DNA from 4 places in the Cytobacillus sp. FSL K6-0265 genome. Region 2 is predicted to be linked to each of the others. Evidence: a T-box and tRNA genes for the amino acid it is inferred to sense, from the RefSeq annotation. Region 2 holds a T-box; the other regions hold tRNA genes.
The links. The T-box of region 2 lies ahead of serS (serine--tRNA ligase). A T-box ahead of a tRNA ligase gene usually reads a tRNA of that ligase, here a tRNA-Ser.
Positions count from the first base shown of each region.

Region 1 (2,175 bases), 1.3 Mb from region 2:
CGGTGGTTCCGCATGGAAGGGCCATCGCTCAACGGATAAAAGCTACCCCGGGGATAACAGGCTTATCTCCCCCAAGAGTCCACATCGACGGGGAGGTTTGGCACCTCGATGTCGGCTCATCGCATCCTGGGGCTGTAGTCGGTCCCAAGGGTTGGGCTGTTCGCCCATTAAAGCGGTACGCGAGCTGGGTTCAGAACGTCGTGAGACAGTTCGGTCCCTATCCGTCGTGGGCGCAGGAAATTTGAGAGGAGCTGTCCTTAGTACGAGAGGACCGGGATGGACGCACCGCTGGTGTACCAGTTGTCTTGCCAAAGGCATCGCTGGGTAGCTATGTGCGGAAGGGATAAGTGCTGAAAGCATCTAAGCATGAAGCCCCCCTCGAGATGAGATTTCCCATAGCGCAAGCTAGTAAGATCCCTGAAAGATGATCAGGTTGATAGGTTAGAGGTGGAAGTGTGGCGACACATGCAGCTGACTAATACTAATCGATCGAGGACTTAACCAATTCGAAATGCGGAGGCGCCTTGCCCAGGTGCGACAAGCATAAGACGAATTTGACAGGAGGTTGTTCTTTAACCTCATGACAAATTTGGCTTATGACCTCGAGCACCTAGGCGCCGCAGCTAGACAACACTACCTTAGTAGTACCGTCAGCACGCATAGGCGATTACTCAATAACATTCTTCTTCAACATTACCTAGTTTTCAGAGAATGATTTATAAAATTTCTCTTGAAAAATTCATAAAAGACGTTATAATAATAAATGTCTTTAAAAAGTCCGGTGGCGATAGCGAGAAGGTCACACCCGTTCCCATACCGAACACGGAAGTTAAGCTTCTCAGCGCCGATGGTAGTTAGGGGCTGTCCCCTTGTGAGAGTAGGACGTTGCCGGGCATACATACTATAATATTATTCCGCAGTAGCTCAGTGGTAGAGCATTCGGCTGTTAACCGAACGGTCGTAGGTTCGAATCCTACCTGCGGAGCCAATGGAGAGCTGTCCGAGCTGGCCGAAGGAGCACGATTGGAAATCGTGTAGGCGGTTTATAGCCGTCTCAAGGGTTCAAATCCCTTGCTCTCCGCCATTAAAACATAAAATAAATTGGCCCCTTGGTCAAGCGGTTAAGACACCGCCCTTTCACGGCGGTAACACGGGTTCGAATCCCGTAGGGGTCACCATTTGGAGGATTAGCTCAGCTGGGAGAGCATCTGCCTTACAAGCAGAGGGTCGGCGGTTCGATCCCGTCATCCTCCACCATTATTATTATCGCGGGGTGGAGCAGTCCGGTAGCTCGTCGGGCTCATAACCCGAAGGTCGCAGGTTCAAATCCTGCCCCCGCAATTTGGTCCGGTAGTTCAGTTGGTTAGAATGCCTGCCTGTCACGCAGGAGGTCGCGGGTTCGAGTCCCGTCCGGACCGCCACTACATAATTTTTCACAAATTTATAAAAGAAACATATTGTAAAACGTATAAGTTTGGCTCAGTAGCTCAGTCGGTAGAGCAAAGGACTGAAAATCCTTGTGTCGGCGGTTCGATTCCGTCCTGAGCCACCATTTGCCGGCCTAGCTCAATTGGTAGAGCAACTGACTTGTAATCAGTAGGTTGGGGGTTCAAGTCCTCTGGCCGGCATCGTTTTTCATGGAGGGGTAGCGAAGTGGCTAAACGCGGCGGACTGTAAATCCGCTCCTTCGGGTTCGGCAGTTCGAATCTGCCCCCCTCCACCATCTAGGGGTATAGTTTAATGGTAAAACGAAGGTCTCCAAAACCTTTGATGTGGGTTCGATTCCTACTACCCCTGCCAATTATGGCGGTTGTGGCGAAGTGGTTAACGCATCGGATTGTGGTTCCGACATTCGTGGGTTCGATTCCCATCAGCCGCCCCATTAATTTTAATTCACATTTTTTGCTATCAAACATAGAATATATAAGTGGGCTATAGCCAAGTGGTAAGGCAACGGATTTTGATTCCGTCATTCGCAGGTTCGAACCCTGCTAGCCCAGCCATTTTGCGGAAGTAGTTCAGTGGTAGAACATCACCTTGCCAAGGTGAGGGTCGCGGGTTCGAATCCCGTCTTCCGCTCCAAAACCTTTATATTAATGGCGGCATAGCCAAGTGGTAAGGCAGAGGTCTGCAAAACCTTCACCACCGGTTCAAATCCGGTTGCCGCCTCCAATA
Region 1 covers NZ_JBBOPE010000001.1:1,315,839-1,318,013, forward strand. The annotation lists rRNA gene MHH73_RS06690 (23S ribosomal RNA) at 1-505, shown strand, start outside; rRNA gene rrf (5S ribosomal RNA) at 778-894, shown strand; tRNA gene MHH73_RS06700 (tRNA-Asn) at 914-988, shown strand; tRNA gene MHH73_RS06705 (tRNA-Ser) at 991-1,084, shown strand; tRNA gene MHH73_RS06710 (tRNA-Glu) at 1,104-1,178, shown strand; tRNA gene MHH73_RS06715 (tRNA-Val) at 1,182-1,257, shown strand; tRNA gene MHH73_RS06720 (tRNA-Met) at 1,268-1,341, shown strand; tRNA gene MHH73_RS06725 (tRNA-Asp) at 1,345-1,421, shown strand; tRNA gene MHH73_RS06730 (tRNA-Phe) at 1,477-1,552, shown strand; tRNA gene MHH73_RS06735 (tRNA-Thr) at 1,556-1,628, shown strand; tRNA gene MHH73_RS06740 (tRNA-Tyr) at 1,640-1,723, shown strand; tRNA gene MHH73_RS06745 (tRNA-Trp) at 1,727-1,800, shown strand; tRNA gene MHH73_RS06750 (tRNA-His) at 1,807-1,882, shown strand; tRNA gene MHH73_RS06755 (tRNA-Gln) at 1,929-2,003, shown strand; tRNA gene MHH73_RS06760 (tRNA-Gly) at 2,008-2,082, shown strand; tRNA gene MHH73_RS06765 (tRNA-Cys) at 2,099-2,172, shown strand.
Region 1: it encodes a tRNA-Ser, which carries the amino acid that the T-box ahead of serS (serine--tRNA ligase) is inferred to sense. The anticodon was not compared.

Region 2 (2,175 bases):
ATCAAGCTAGATTCGACGAAACAAAGAAAATGTTTGATTACGCATTCTCTAATTTCGACAAAAAAGAAATTGTTCCTGCTGGCTATCAAGTGAAAGATAAAGAAAAGCTAGCTGTCGAAAAAGGGAAAGAAAATGCAGTAGCGATTGAATCAAAAGAGGCTATTACATTAACTGTTAAAAACGGTGAAGAAGAGAATTATCAACCAAAGCTTGTGGTCAATGAAGATTTATTAAATGATCAAGGACAATTAACAGCTCCTGTAAAAAAAGGGGATGTTGTTGGTTATTTAACGGTTGAAGATAAAGATGGCAATGTGATTGAATTTTTAAATTCAAACGAAGCGAGAGTTGATGTCATCGCTTCTGAAACGATTGAAAAGGCTAACTGGTTCGTTTTATCTATGCGTGGTGTCGGTGGATTCTTTGGCGATGTTTGGGACAGTGTCGCATCTACTGTTAAAGGTTGGTTTTCTTGAATAATGTAGTTGCATTTGGCTTATAATTATAGTAAATTATGAATTACTAATAAGTTAAATAAAAGAAAGCATAAAGAAGGAATTAGTATCAAGTATACTTTTGCCAAAGAGAGCTGGTGGTTGGTGCAAACCAGACAAAAGCACTTGAGAATCCATCCTTTGCGTAGAGCTTGGAACACATTTTTTGTAAGTAAAAGCTCTCGGGTGAACCTCGTTAAAGATTTAAAGTGAAAAGTATGGTTTATACTTTTAACTAGGGTGGCAACGCGGGTAACTCTCGTCCCTTTATTGGGGACGGGAGTTTTTTGTTTTCACAAATTTGAATATGGAGGGAAAGGCAATGTTAGATATCAAATATTTAAGAGCGAATTTTGCTGAAGTGAAAGAAAAACTAGAAAAACACCGTGGGGAAGATATTTCTGATCTTGAGAAATTTGAAGATTTGGATGTAAAACGCCGAGAATTACTTGTAAAAACGGAAGAGCTCAAAAGCAAAAGAAATGAAGTATCACAGCAAGTGGCTGCTTTGAAACGAGAGAAAAAGGATGCGGACCATTTAATTGCTGAGATGAGACAAGTGGGCGACCAAATTAAAGATTTGGACCATGAGTTACGTGAAGTAGAAGCTGAACTAGAGCTTATCTTACTCAGCATTCCAAATATCCCACATGAAAGTGTACCAGTTGGTGAGACAGAAGATGACAACGTCTTAGCTTGGCAATGGGGAGAAGTAAAGGGCTTTAATTTTGAATTTAAACCGCATTGGGATATAGCGACTGATCTTGGTATTTTAGATTTTGAACGAGCAGGAAAAGTAACAGGTAGTCGTTTTGTTTTTTATAAAGGATTAGGTGCTAGATTAGAGCGCGCATTGTATAATTTTATGTTGGATCTTCATACAGAAGAACATGGATACGAAGAAGTGCTACCACCATATATGGTTAATCGTGCAAGTATGACTGGTACAGGGCAATTACCAAAATTTGAAGAAGATGCTTTTTTAATTGAGAGTGAAGATTATTTCCTTATCCCAACGGCAGAGGTACCGATTACGAATATGCATCGTGATGAAATTTTAAGTGCGGATCAATTACCAATTAATTATGCTGCATTTAGTGCGTGCTTCCGTTCTGAAGCTGGATCCGCTGGCCGTGATACGAGGGGTCTTATTCGTCAGCATCAGTTTAATAAGGTTGAGCTTGTGAAGTTTGTTAAACCAGAAGATTCTTATAATGAGTTAGAGAAATTAACGAAGAATGCAGAAAAAGTTTTACAACTACTGGGTTTACCTTATCGCGTCATGAGTATGTGCACGGCTGATTTAGGATTCACAGCTGCGAAGAAATACGATATTGAAGTATGGATGCCTAGCTACGATAATTATCGAGAAATTTCTTCTTGTAGTAACTTTGAAGCTTTCCAAGCGAGACGTGCCAATATTCGCTTCCGCCGTGATGCTAAAGGTAAGCCAGAGAATGTTCATACATTAAATGGCTCTGGATTAGCAGTGGGACGTACAGTCGCTGCGATATTAGAGAATTATCAACAAGCTGATGGTAGTGTCGTTATTCCAGAAGTACTTCGCCCTTATATGGGGAACAAAGAAGTGATAAAACCAGCAAATTAAGGTAGACGATAGGATCTGTTCTTTAGGACGGATCCTATTTTTAAAAAATATGCAAACTTCTCTTGACTTCTA
Region 2 covers NZ_JBBOPE010000001.1:18,228-20,402, forward strand. The annotation lists gene MHH73_RS00075 (D-alanyl-D-alanine carboxypeptidase family protein) at 1-476, shown strand, start outside; T-box leader at 539-764, shown strand; gene serS (serine--tRNA ligase) at 817-2,103, shown strand.

Region 3 (2,175 bases), 470 kb from region 2:
TCTAATTATATGTATAAATAGATATTATCCGGTATTAGCCCCGGTTTCCCGGAGTTATCCCAGTCTTACAGGCAGGTTGCCCACGTGTTACTCACCCGTCCGCCGCTAATCATTGGGAGCAAGCTCCCTCTGATTCGCTCGACTTGCATGTATTAGGCACGCCGCCAGCGTTCGTCCTGAGCCAGGATCAAACTCTCCAATAAAGTGTTTGATTAGCTCGTTTGCACCTATGGTGCTTTGTTGCTGATAAATCAGCTTTTTTAGAATTACGCTTGACGTTTTGTGTTCGTTCAGTTTTCAAAGAACAATCTTTTCGGTAATGGAGCGGGTGAAGGGAATCGAACCCTCATCATCAGCTTGGAAGGCTGAGGTTTTACCACTAAACTACACCCGCATTAATTTGTTTTGTTGGTTTCACATAATCGGGAAGACAGGATTCGAACCTGCGACCCCTTGGTCCCAAACCAAGTGCTCTACCAAGCTGAGCTACTTCCCGTATCTATAATGGCGCGCCCGAGAGGAGTCGAACCCCTAACCTTTTGATCCGTAGTCAAACGCTCTATCCAATTGAGCTACGGGCGCCTTGAAGCAACTCTATTATAATATCATACTAATTTTAATGCGTCAACTATTTTTTAAAACTTTTTCGATGCGGCCGAGAGGACTTGAACCTCCACGGGTTATTCACCCACTAGGCCCTCAACCTAGCGCGTCTGCCATTCCGCCACGACCGCATAAATTGTTAAAGATGAGCCATGAAGGACTCGAACCTTCGACCCTCTGATTAAAAGTCAGATGCTCTACCAACTGAGCTAATGGCTCATAAAAATGGCTGGGCTAGCAGGGATCGAACCTGCGAATGACGGAATCAAAATCCGTTGCCTTACCGCTTGGCTATAGCCCATTTATCTAAAATATGGCGGTCCGGACGGGACTCGAACCCGCGACCTCCTGCGTGACAGGCAGGCATTCTAACCAACTGAACTACCGGACCTAACCTTTGAAAAGATGACCCCTACGGGATTCGAACCCGTGTTACCGCCGTGAAAGGGCGGTGTCTTAACCGCTTGACCAAGGGGCCATAACATAAAAATAAAAAAAACAAATATGTATATATAAATGGCGGAGAAGGAGGGATTTGAACCCTCGCGCCAGTTGCCCGACCTACACCCTTAGCAGGGGCGCCTCTTCAGCCACTTGAGTACTTCTCCAAAATGGCTCCGCAGGTAGGATTCGAACCTACGACCGTTCGGTTAACAGCCGAATGCTCTACCACTGAGCTACTGCGGAATATGTTAAAAAGAATATGTAGTCAACAAGGACTTCCTTATCGACTCTTTAAATTATAATTACCACCATGTAAAAAGTCAAGCATGAATTTTAATTATTTTTATCAGCAGATATTAGCACTAATTTGCCCATACATTGTCCACATCTATACTTGTTTGTGTTGATTCGGCGTTTCCTTCTATAGACTTGATTACATTGATCACATTTATACATAATGTAAGAAACTTTCTGTGGTAAAGACGAACAATGCCGCGGTGCACCCACTTTAGCCATTAGCCTCCGAAAATCACTATCTCGATGTTGATAACCTCTACCAGCCAGATGAAGATGGTAATGACATAGTTCATGTTTAATAATACCAACTAATTCTTCCATTCCTAAATGCTGATAATATGTCGGATTAATTTCAATACGATGATCAGTCAACATATATCGTCCACCGGTTGTTCTTAATCTACTATTAAATTTCGCTATATGACGAAAAGGCTGATTGAACCACCTTAAAGATACTTCTTCAACTAACCTTTGTAATTCCTTATCACTCATTTCTTCACTCCTAGCAAGGATAAAATTAGCACGTGACAACCTATCAGCGCATACAATTGATATACATTAGCATAGCATAAAGGACTGTGGAAAGTGAGAGAAAGGAGGCTATTCCCATGCCGGTTTGGTTACAGAACCAAATGAAACGTGCTTTCTTAGAGAAGGACCGTTATCAAATTAAATTATTGAATCAATGCTGGTACTTTTATAGAAAAAAGCATTGTTCTGGTACGTAGGAAACGCCTTCTCAAAACTCCCACAATTAATCACATAAAAAGCCGTTGAACAAAACGGCTTTTTATACGTATTTATTTGCCTTGTTGCAGCATGGTTAATGCC
Region 3 covers NZ_JBBOPE010000001.1:488,638-490,812, reverse strand. The annotation lists rRNA gene MHH73_RS02635 (16S ribosomal RNA) at 1-203, opposite strand, end outside; tRNA gene MHH73_RS02630 (tRNA-Gly) at 321-394, opposite strand; tRNA gene MHH73_RS02625 (tRNA-Pro) at 423-496, opposite strand; tRNA gene MHH73_RS02620 (tRNA-Arg) at 506-582, opposite strand; tRNA gene MHH73_RS02615 (tRNA-Leu) at 651-734, opposite strand; tRNA gene MHH73_RS02610 (tRNA-Lys) at 750-822, opposite strand; tRNA gene MHH73_RS02605 (tRNA-Gln) at 830-904, opposite strand; tRNA gene MHH73_RS02600 (tRNA-Asp) at 918-994, opposite strand; tRNA gene MHH73_RS02595 (tRNA-Glu) at 1,010-1,081, opposite strand; tRNA gene MHH73_RS02590 (tRNA-Ser) at 1,121-1,211, opposite strand; tRNA gene MHH73_RS02585 (tRNA-Asn) at 1,216-1,290, opposite strand; gene MHH73_RS02580 (SprT family protein) at 1,381-1,836, opposite strand; gene cmpA (cortex morphogenetic protein CmpA) at 1,953-2,072, shown strand; gene MHH73_RS02570 (Tex family protein) at 2,145-2,175, opposite strand, start outside.
Region 3: it encodes a tRNA-Ser, which carries the amino acid that the T-box ahead of serS (serine--tRNA ligase) is inferred to sense. The anticodon was not compared.

Region 4 (2,175 bases), 3.5 Mb from region 2:
TTTCATTTTAAATATTTGCGGAAGTAGTTCAGTGGTAGAACATCACCTTGCCAAGGTGAGGGTCGCGGGTTCGAATCCCGTCTTCCGCTCCAATATTTGCCGGGGTGGCGGAACTGGCAGACGCACAGGACTTAAAATCCTGCGGTAGGTGACTACCGTACCGGTTCGATTCCGGTCCTCGGCACCATTCTTTTAAAATTAAGCGCCCGTAGCTCAATTGGATAGAGCGTTTGACTACGGATCAAAAGGTTAGGGGTTCGACTCCTCTCGGGCGCGTTTTGTTTCGGGAAGTAGCTCAGCTTGGTAGAGCACTTGGTTTGGGACCAAGGGGTCGCAGGTTCGAATCCTGTCTTCCCGACCACTAATATACATATTTCTTAGGGGCCTTAGCTCAGCTGGGAGAGCGCCTGCTTTGCACGCAGGAGGTCAGCGGTTCGATCCCGCTAGGCTCCACCAATTTAATTTTATACAATATATTCTATGGCGGTGTAGCTCAGCTGGCTAGAGCGTACGGTTCATACCCGTGAGGTCGGGGGTTCGATCCCCTCCGCCGCTACCATAGATAGAATGATGGACCTTTAGCTCAGCTGGTTAGAGCAGACGGCTCATAACCGTCCGGTCGTAGGTTCGAGTCCTACAAGGTCCACCATTATTCGGAGGAATACCCAAGTCTGGCTGAAGGGATCGGTCTTGAAAACCGACAGGGGTGTTAAAGCCCGCGGGGGTTCGAATCCCTCTTCCTCCGCCATTTATATTATTATCGCGGGGTGGAGCAGTCCGGTAGCTCGTCGGGCTCATAACCCGAAGGTCGCAGGTTCAAATCCTGCCCCCGCAATCTGGTCCGGTAGTTCAGTTGGTTAGAATGCCTGCCTGTCACGCAGGAGGTCGCGGGTTCGAGTCCCGTCCGGACCGCCATTTACATATTCATTATTTTGGCTCAGTAGCTCAGTCGGTAGAGCAAAGGACTGAAAATCCTTGTGTCGGCGGTTCGATTCCGTCCTGAGCCATCTTTTATGGCGGTTGTGGCGAAGTGGTTAACGCATCGGATTGTGGTTCCGACATTCGTGGGTTCGATTCCCATCAGCCGCCCCATTGCGGGTGTAGTTTAGTGGTAAAACCTCAGCCTTCCAAGCTGATGATGAGGGTTCGATTCCCTTCACCCGCTTAAATAGGGGCCTATAGCTCAGCTGGTTAGAGCGCACGCCTGATAAGCGTGAGGTCGATGGTTCGAGTCCATTTAGGCCCACCATTTATATTATTCCGCAGTAGCTCAGTGGTAGAGCATTCGGCTGTTAACCGAACGGTCGTAGGTTCGAATCCTACCTGCGGAGCCATATGGAGAAGTACTCAAGTGGCTGAAGAGGCGCCCCTGCTAAGGGTGTAGGTCGGGCAACCGGCGCGAGGGTTCAAATCCCTCCTTCTCCGCCATTTGGCCCCTTGGTCAAGCGGTTAAGACACCGCCCTTTCACGGCGGTAACACGGGTTCGAATCCCGTAGGGGTCATAAAAAAGAAGCTGTCAACATAAGTTGACAGCTTCTTTTTTATGTTGCTAACACTTTTCAGATGTTACATTTTCTATCATTAGATGTCAAAATAATTTGAAAAATAACAAGGGATTTTTATACTTAAGACGAATTATTTAAGAAAGAGTAATGTAATACAAGGAGTGGAATGAATTAAAATGAATACAACTGCATACCCAACTGAATTCGAAATGCACTTGTTTCATGAAGGAAATTTATTTAAGGCATACGAATTGTTTGGATCACACCGTCATAAAGAAGGAGATCATTGGGTTACTTGTTTTACTATCTATGCGCCACATGCCTCCTCAATATCATTAGTGGGTTCTTTTAATCATTGGAACGCCGAAGGTTTTTCATTGAAAAAAGTAAATAATGAGGGGATATGGAGAATTCAGCTAGAAGGAGATTTAACAGGAGAAATTTATAAATATGCAATTAAGAACAAAGATGGACAAATTTCCTTAAAGGCTGATCCCTTTGCTTTTTATTCTGAATTACGACCTAGAACTGCTTCAATTGTTTATACTTTAGAAGATTACAAATGGAATGATCAACGCTGGCAAAAGGAAAAACAATATAGGAAAGCATTTACAGAACCTATGATGATATATGAGATGCATCTAGGTACATGGAAAAAGAGGAATGGCC
Region 4 covers NZ_JBBOPE010000001.1:3,517,813-3,519,987, reverse strand. The annotation lists tRNA gene MHH73_RS17805 (tRNA-Gly) at 18-92, shown strand; tRNA gene MHH73_RS17800 (tRNA-Leu) at 99-187, shown strand; tRNA gene MHH73_RS17795 (tRNA-Arg) at 203-276, shown strand; tRNA gene MHH73_RS17790 (tRNA-Pro) at 285-361, shown strand; tRNA gene MHH73_RS17785 (tRNA-Ala) at 381-456, shown strand; tRNA gene MHH73_RS17780 (tRNA-Met) at 483-559, shown strand; tRNA gene MHH73_RS17775 (tRNA-Ile) at 573-649, shown strand; tRNA gene MHH73_RS17770 (tRNA-Ser) at 656-748, shown strand; tRNA gene MHH73_RS17765 (tRNA-Met) at 762-835, shown strand; tRNA gene MHH73_RS17760 (tRNA-Asp) at 839-915, shown strand; tRNA gene MHH73_RS17755 (tRNA-Phe) at 935-1,007, shown strand; tRNA gene MHH73_RS17750 (tRNA-His) at 1,017-1,092, shown strand; tRNA gene MHH73_RS17745 (tRNA-Gly) at 1,095-1,165, shown strand; tRNA gene MHH73_RS17740 (tRNA-Ile) at 1,173-1,249, shown strand; tRNA gene MHH73_RS17735 (tRNA-Asn) at 1,260-1,334, shown strand; tRNA gene MHH73_RS17730 (tRNA-Ser) at 1,338-1,428, shown strand; tRNA gene MHH73_RS17725 (tRNA-Glu) at 1,432-1,503, shown strand; gene glgB (1,4-alpha-glucan branching enzyme) at 1,683-2,175, shown strand, end outside.
Region 4: it encodes a tRNA-Ser, which carries the amino acid that the T-box ahead of serS (serine--tRNA ligase) is inferred to sense. The anticodon was not compared.